Archangium primigenium: one gene and its partner. The protein of the gene in region 1 interacts with the protein of each later gene in a pairwise test. Links are inferred from orthologs where the notes say so. Each region holds a gene or a part of one and is shown in the gene's direction. Other genes may lie near its edges.

Region 1 (4,511 bases):
GCCCTCGCCCTGGAGCAGCTGGGCCAGCGTGTCCCGCGCCTGCGAGGCCACCTGCTCCTCGCTCCACTCCGCCTGGCCCGCGCCGCCCGAGCCCGCGCCCACCAGGTCCTGCTCGGGGAAGTGCAGCAGCTGGCCCAGGCGCTCGCCGCCGTGCGCCGCCGCGGCGCCGAAGCTGTCCTTCTGTCCCACCCGGCCCTTGGCCTGCGCCGGGGCGGCCGTCTGGGTCCGGGGCGCCGCCACCGCGCGCTGCGCCTGGGCGGCGCGGGCGGTGTTCATCGGGAGCGAGACGGCGGCGGCGCGGACCATGGGGCGGTTCCTCGGGAAGGGACGACACGGGGACATAAAGCACGGCGCATGCCAGCCCTCCGCGCCGCCCGAGGGGTTCCAACCCCTTGAATTTCCTTGGCTCACTCCCTCCGGACCGGCGGCGCCCTGGTGACTCGCGTCTAGCCCTGGTGACTGCTGTCACCAGGCGCCACGGGCCGGGGCGGCGCCCAGAGCCGCACCAAGGGCAGGGGCTCGGCGCCGAAGGGCTCCGCGTGGATCACCTCGTCCCCGCCATGCCGGCCCACCGTCCGCCAGCCCGGCGGCTCCCGGCGGAACACCTCCACCGTCCGGGCCCGCGGGTCCACCAGCCACGCATGCCCCACGCCCTGCTGGTGGTAGAGCGCCAGCTTGCGCCCGCGATCCAACGCCGCCGTGGACGGGGACAGCACCTCGCACACCCAATCGGGTGCCACGTCGAAGGCGGGCGCATCGCGCGCGAACAGGTCCGGCACCCGCTCGCACCGCCACGCCGCCAGGTCCGGCACCAGCACCTGCGCGCCCAGGTGCAGCTCCGGCTCGTCCAGCACCCACCACCCGCCCCGCCCGCCCTGGCCCTCGCCGAACGCGGCGCCCAGCCGGACCCCGAGCGCCGACGCCGACCAGGCGTTCCACTTCGCCGGCCGGGGAAACGCCCACAGCGCGTCGTCGATGAGCTCGCCCACCCACCCGACCGGCAGCGCCTCGAGGTCCTCGTACGTCGCCGGAAACTTCACCTTGCCCATGTCACCCCACCGTTGCGCCGGGCCCCGCGCCCGACCGCTCCCATCCTATCGCGGGGGCTGACATTTCCGGTAGGGTGGGGCTCACTCCGCCAGGGGCTCGGTCACGATCTCCACCGTCGCCGACGTCATCAGCTTGTGCAGCGGGCAGCGGGCGGCCACGTCGTGCAACCGCCGCCGCTCCTCGGGGCTCAGCGCGCCGTGGAAGGTGAGCGCCACCCGGAGCGTGTAGTGGCCCTCGCGCTCCCGGGACGCGTCGCGCGTGACGTGCGTCTCCACCCGCTCCAGGGCCAGGCCCGCCTTGCGCGCGTACCACGTGGCCGTGAGCGCCTTGCACGCCGCGAGCGAGGCGTCGAAGTAGTCATGGGGATCGGGCGCCGAGCCCTCGCCGCCCGCTTCGGCGGACACGTCGGCGTGGAGCACGTGGGCGCCCACGTGGAGGACCTGGCGGAAGGCGCGGGGCTGCTCGGTGGTGGCGGTGACGGAAGGCATGGCGGGCTCCTGGGGCCGTGGGGACGGAGGCGCACGTTAGCCAGGACGGGCGAGGAGGATTAGCCGAAGGGCCTGGCACACACTGTCGCGCGGGTGGAACAGTCCGGCGCGTGCACGGGCGCCCCGCTAGAGTGGACGGCGCCATGGGAGAGGAAGCCAGACGCTACCGCGTCCCCGCGCGTGTCCACCGGGTGGAGCAGGAGATCCAGAAGAGCCGCTTCCTCACCACGGCCGCCCCGGCGCCCACGGTGGAGGAGGCCCGCGCCTTCATCGCCCGCGTGCGCGCGGAGTTCCCCGATGCCACGCACAACTGCTGGGCCTTCTCGGTGGGCCCGCCCGGCTCCACCGCCCAGGTGGGCATGAGCGACGACGGCGAGCCCCACGGCACCGCGGGCCGCCCCATGCTCACCGCGCTCCTGCACGGGGGCGTGGGCGAGGTGGCGGTGGTGGTCACCCGGTACTTCGGCGGCACGCTGCTGGGCAAGGGGGGCCTGGTGCGCGCGTACACGGGCTCTGTGCAGCAGGCGCTCGAGTCGCTGCCCACGGTGGAGCGGGTGCGCCGGGTGCGCGTGGCCATCGAGCTGGAGTACACGAGCGTGGACGGCGTGCGCCGGCTGCTGCCCGCGCACGAGGCGGAGCTGGTGGCGGAGACGTACGCCGCCACCGTGGGCTACCAGGTGCTCCTGCCCGAGCACCGGCTGCCGGACTTCCACCAGGCGCTGCTCGACGTGACGCTCGGCGACGTGCTCGTCGAGGTGCGCGAGGAGCCCGAGGCCTGAGGGCTCAGCGCACCGCGCGCGAGAGCCCCGCCATGCCGAGCACCACGCCGCCCGCGAGCACCGCCAGGCCCGCGGTGGCCGAGTAGCGCAGCCAGCCGGGCGTGGGGGGCACGGGTCCCCGAGGGCCGAAGGTGCCCGCCATGGGCTTGAACAGGTTGCCCTCGGGGCGGTGCACGGACGTCTCGCGCTGCTGCATGCGCACGCCGAAGCGGCCCAGCACCCAGTCACCCGCCCACGGCGCCAGGGTGTCCATGGCGAGGATGAGCCAGCCCTGGAGGAACACCGGCACGCGCGTCTTTCCCGGCCGTCGCGCGGCGGCGACGATGGAGCGCGCCACCACGTCCACGTCATACGTGGGCGGCACCGGCTGCGGCGCGCGGGACAAGAGCGTGGGCGCGTGGGCGAACATGTTGGTGTCCACCGAGGGCACCAGGATGTTGGACACGGAGATGCCCGTGCCCGACAGCTCCAGTTGCAGCGACTTGGCCCAGCCGAGCGTGGCGTGCTTGCTCGCGGTGTACGCGGACAGGAGCGGCGCGGCGCCCTTGGACAGCATGGACTGCACGTTGAGCACGTGGCCCGAGCCCTGGCGGCGGAAGTGCGGCATCACCGCGCGGGCGAAGCGCATGAAGCCCAGGCAGTTGACGTCCAGGATGCGGGTGATGTGCTCCCAGGGCAGCGCGTCGAACGCGCCATAAGACTGCACGCCCGCGTTGTTCACCAGCATGTCCACGCGGCCAAAGCGCGCCACGCACTCGGCCACCACGCGCTCCACGTCCTCCTGCACCGTCACGTCGCCGGGCACCACCAGACACTCGCCGCCCCGCTGGCGGATCTCATTGGCCAGCCACTCCAACGCCTCCACCGTGCGCGCCGTCACGCACAGCTTCATGCCCGCCTCCGCGAGCCGCCGCGCGGTCTGCCACCCCACCCCGCTCGACGCCCCCGTCACGATCGCGACCTGTCCCTTCAAATCCTGGCGTTTCATGTCCTGACCCCTCCCCTCGCCGGGCCGCGCCCCGCGGCAATCCTGGTCCTTCCGGACAGGATGGGGCCGATTCCCCTCCCCGGCAGGCAAGCCCCCCGCGCGCCTCGCCCGCCCGCCCGGGTGCCCCCACGCCAGACAACCTCGGACGTCCGGTGGTGAACGCATCACAGAGGCAGGCGTGCCCGTGACTCGTGAGGTCGGTTCAAGCTCGCGCGCCATGAGCGCGGTCCTCGATGCGGTGGTGGTGGGCGCCGGGCCCAATGGGCTCGCCGCGGCGGTGACCCTGGCCCGGGCGGGCCGCTCGGTGCGCGTGCTGGAGGCGGCCCCCACCCCCGGCGGCGGCGCGCGCTCGGCCGCGCTCACCCTGCCCGGCTTCATCCACGACGTCTGCTCCGCCGTGCACCCGCTCGCCGTCGCCTCGCCCTTCCTGCGCCAGTTGCCCCTGGGCGACCACGGCCTGGAGTGGGTGCACCCGGAGGCCCCGCTCGCCCACCCGTTGGAGGATGGCACCGCCGCCGTGCTGGAGCGCGACCTGGAGGCCACCGCCCGGAGCCTCGGCCCGGACGCCCGGCGCTACGTGCGCTGGATGCGCCCCATGGTGCGCGCCTTCGACGACGTGATGGCCCAGCTCGGCGACCCCTTCCACTTCCCGCGCCGGCCCCTGCGCCTGGCGCGCTTCGGCCTGCGCGCCCTGCGCTCCGCCCACGGCCAAGCGCTCGGGGCCTTCCGGGGGCCCCAGGCCCGCGCGCTCTTCGCCGGCGGCGCCGCCCACTCCTTCTCCGCGCTCGAGCGCCCCCTCACCTCCGCCTTCGGCATCCTCCTGCTCGCCTCGGGCCACGCCGTGGGCTGGCCGTTTCCGCGCGGCGGCACGCAGAAGCTCGTGGACGCGCTGGTGGGCTACCTCGGCGTGCTCGGCGGCGAGGTGGTGACGGGCGAGCGCGTGGAGAACGTGGACGCCCTGCCCCGCGCGCGCGCCGTGCTGCTCGACGTGTCGCCCGAGCAGCTCGTGAAGCTCGCGGGCCACCGGCTGCCCCCCGCGTACGTGGAGAAGCTCGGGCGCTACCGCCGGGGCCCGGGCGTCTTCAAGGTGGACTGGGCGCTCTCCGGCCCCATCCCCTGGCGCGCCCCCGGCTGCGCGCGCGCGGGCACCGTGCACGTGGGCGGCACCCTGGAGGAAATCGCCGCGAGCGAGGCCGCCGTGGCGCG
Region 2 (3,598 bases), 3.3 Mb from region 1 along the record:
CGCGTGGCCATGGTGGGCAGCCGCCATCCGGACCAGGGCTTCCTTCCCTTCGCGCGGACGTTCGCCCGCCAGGTCGCCGAGGGCGGGGTGGGGGTGGTGTCCGGCGCGGCGGCCGGCGTGGACCGGGCCTGCCACTGGGGCGCCATGGACGCGGGTGGGGAAACGTGGGCCTTCCTGGGCTCGGCGCTGGACGCGTTGGATCCCGCCCAGGCGAAGCTGTGGCCGCACGTGCTGACGCGGGGTGGGGTGTTCTTCAGTGAGTTGCCGCCCGGCGTCCGGGCGAGCACGACGACTTTTCCCCGCCGCAACCGGCTCATCGCTGGCGCGTCGGACGCGATCCTGGTCCTGCGGGCGGGAGTGGGCTCCGGCAGTCTGTATACGGCCCAGGCGGGGCGGGCGAGCGGCAGGCCCGTCCTGGCGCTGCCGGGGGATGTCATGAACGAGGGGGCGGCGGGGTGCAACGCACTCATCCGCGATGGCCACGCCCGGGCCTGCCTCGGCGTTGAGGAAGTCTGGCGCACCGTGGGGGTGGATCCCCAGCGGGCGGTGCCGCCAGGAGAGGGGTCGTGGGAGGACCTCTCCGGGGAAGCGAGGGGAACCTACGAGGTGTTGAAGCGGGTTCCCAGGTCATTCGATGAGGTGCTGGCCGACAGCCGGCTGTCCCCCGCGGCGCTCACCAGCGCCCTGGTGGAACTGGAATTGTCGGGATTCATCGTCCAGCACCCTGGCAGGTTGTTCGAGAGGGTTTGAGGAAAATCATGGCGACGCGCACGAAGAAGACCGCCACGGCGGGCGAGCAGGAGGTCGAGGAGACGGCGACCTCCGGGAAGGCAGCCAAGAAGCCGGCGGCGCGCAAGAAGACCACCGCCAAGAAGACCACCGCGAAGAAGGCGTCCGCCAAGAAGGCGGCGGCCAAGAAGACGGCCGCGCGGGGCAAGGGCAAGGGCAAGAAGGGCGAGCTGGCCACGGTGGAGGCCTCCGCGGAGGAAGAGGGGGAGGGCGAGGACACGCCGGCCCGGCGCGGCAAGGGTCCGCACTACCTCGTGGTCGTCGAGTCGCCCGCCAAGGCCAAGACGATCAAGAAGTACCTGGGCTCGGGCTACACGGTGAAGGCGTCCGTGGGCCACATCCTGGACCTGCCCAAGAGCAAGATGGGCGTGGACCTGGAGAAGGAGTTCGAGCCCCAGTACGAGGTCATCAAGGGCAAGGAGAAGGTGCTCGGCGAGCTCAAGAAGGCCGCCCAGGGCGTGGACAAGGTCTTCCTCGCCACGGACCCGGATCGCGAGGGCGAGGCCATCGCCTGGCACATCAACCAGCAGCTGCGCCACCCGGACTCCTACCGGGTGATGTTCAACGAGATCACCAAGCCGGCCATCCAGGAGGCCATCGCCAACCCGCGCCAGCTGAGTCAGGACAACTACGACTCGCAGCAGACGCGGCGCATCCTCGACCGGCTCGTGGGCTACCAGATCTCGCCCATCCTCTGGAAGAAGGTGCGCCGGGGCCTGTCCGCCGGCCGCGTGCAGTCGGTGGCCGTGCGCCTCATCTGCGAGCGCGAGAGCGAGATCAAGGCCTTCGTGCCCCAGGAGTACTGGACGCTGGACGCCGTGCTCGAGGGGCCCTCGGGACCGCCGCCCTTCAAGGCGAAGCTGTCACGCGTGGACGGCAAGAAGGTGGAGCTCAAGGACGCGGCCACCACGCGCGGCCTCGTGGAGGAGGTCAAGGGCGCGCCCTTCACCGTGAGCAAGGTGGACAAGCGCGAGCGGCGCCGCAACGCGCCCGCCCCCTTCATCACCTCCAAGCTCCAGCAGGAGGCCGCCAACCGCCTGCACTTCACCGCCAAGAAGACCATGGCGCTCGCCCAGCGGCTCTATGAAGGCGTGCTGCTCGGCGAGGAGGGCCAGACGGCGCTCATCACGTACATGCGTACGGACTCCACCCGTCTGTCCGACCAGGCCGTGGCGGGCGTGCGCGACTTCATCCAGCAGACGTACGGGCAGGACTACCTGCCCGAGGCGCCCGTGGTGTACCGCACCAAGAAGGGCGCCCAGGACGCGCACGAGGCCATCCGCCCCACGTCGCTCGACTACCCGCCCGCCAAGGTCAAGGCGGCGTTCGACGCGATGAACGACGACATGGCCGCGGACATGTTCCGCCTCTACGAGCTCATCTGGAACCGCTTCGTGGCGTGCCAGACCAAGCCCGCCGTGTACGATCAGACGAGCGCGGACATCACCGCGGGCCGGGCCACCTTCCGCGCCTCGGGCTCCACGCTCAAGTTCCCCGGCTACCTGGCCATCTACGGCGCCAGCCTCACCCCCGAGGAGGAGGCCGCCCAGGAGAAGGCGCGCGCCGCGGGCGACGAGACGGCCGAGGACGCCACGGGCGACCTGCCCGTGCTCAACGACGGCGACACGCTCGGCCTGCAGAAGCTCGTGGACGAGCAGCACTTCACCCAGCCCCCGCCGCGCTTCTCCGAGGCCACCCTGGTCAAGGAGCTGGAGGAGCGGGGCATCGGCCGTCCGTCCACCTACGCCGCCATCCTCTCCACCATCCAGGACAAGAAGTACGCGGAGAAGATCGAGGGCCGCTTCCGTCCCACGGACCTGGGCCTCATCTGCAACGATCTGCTCGTCAAGCACTTCCCCCAGGAGCTGGACGTGACGTTCACGGCCAACATGGAGGAGAAGCTGGACCAGATCTCCGAGGGCGAGGCCAACTGGAAGGCCGTGCTCAAGGACTTCTACGAGCCCTTCAAGGAGACGCTCGAGAAGGCCGAGACGGAGATGCGCGACGTCAAGCGCGAGGAAGTGAAGACCGACGTGGCGTGCGAGAAGTGCGGCCACATCATGGTGATCAAGTGGGGGAAGATGGGCCACTTCCTGGCCTGCTCCAACTACCCCGACTGCAAGAACACCAAGGACTTCAAGCGCGACGTGGAGGGGAAGATCGTCATCGTGGAGGAGGAGACCACGGACGAGCTGTGCGCCAACTGCGGCAAGAACATGGTCGTCAAGCGCGGCCGCTTCGGCAAGTTCCTCGCGTGCTCGGGCTACCCCGAGTGCAAGACGTCCAAGCCCATCTCCATCGGCGTGTCGTGCCCGGACTGCAAGCAGGGCTACCTCACCGAGCGCCGCAGCCGCTTCGGGAAGATCTTCTTCGGGTGCAACCGCTACCCGGACTGCAAGTTCGCCGCGTGGGATCGGCCGCTCGCCGAGGCCTGTCCGCAGTGCCAGTCGCCCTACCTGCTGCAGAAGTTCTCCAAGCGGGACGGCCCCTTCGTGGCCTGTCCCAACAAGGAGTGCGACTACCGCCGGCAGGTGCAGGATCCGGAGGCCGTCGCCGCGGCGGCCGCCGCGTCCCCGAACCCCTCGCCCGACGCCTCCACGGCGGCGTGAGGCCGTCCGGGGGAGCCCTCGGGCTCCCCCGGCCGTGTCCGGGGCTGGGGTCCCGCTAGAGCGTGGGGATGGACTGCTGGTGGCCCCCGCGCTGCTCCAGCTCGTGGGTGGTGGCGTCCTCCTCGCAGCGGATGGCGAAGGGCAGGGCCTCCAGCCGCTCGATGGAGATCTCCCCCCCGCAGTCCACGCACTCGCCGAAC

The links. Proteins that work in one complex are often made in the same cells at the same time.
Region 2: the proteins of I3V78_RS03790 (region 1) and topA interact in binary tests that used the Escherichia coli proteins (3 or more experiments, as listed by UniProt). The link is inferred for Archangium primigenium from one-to-one orthologs.

The regions. Positions count from the first base shown.
Region 1 is NZ_JADWYI010000001.1:886,855-891,365, reverse strand. What follows is about bases 705-3,499. They hold I3V78_RS03790 (YigZ family protein), read left to right. Parts: upstream 705-1,681; coding sequence 1,682-2,317; downstream 2,318-3,499. Other genes in these bases: I3V78_RS03785 (SDR family NAD(P)-dependent oxidoreductase), read right to left, coding at 2,322-3,305; I3V78_RS03795 (OsmC family protein), read right to left, coding at 1,131-1,538; I3V78_RS03800 (Uma2 family endonuclease), read right to left, coding at 705-1,049. Also shown: I3V78_RS03805 (hypothetical protein), read right to left, coding at 1-306; more of I3V78_RS03800, read right to left, coding at 447-704; I3V78_RS03780 (phytoene desaturase family protein), read left to right, coding at 3,523-4,511.
Region 2 is NZ_JADWYI010000001.1:4,195,683-4,199,280, forward strand. The notes cover bases 437-3,598. They hold topA (type I DNA topoisomerase), read left to right. Parts: upstream 437-758; coding sequence 759-3,398; downstream 3,399-3,598. Other genes in these bases: I3V78_RS17395 (DNA-processing protein DprA), read left to right, coding at 437-750; I3V78_RS17405 (TraR/DksA family transcriptional regulator), read right to left, coding at 3,454-3,598. Also shown: more of I3V78_RS17395, read left to right, coding at 1-436. UniProt on the Escherichia coli protein: Releases the supercoiling and torsional tension of DNA, which is introduced during the DNA replication and transcription, by transiently cleaving and rejoining one strand of the DNA duplex.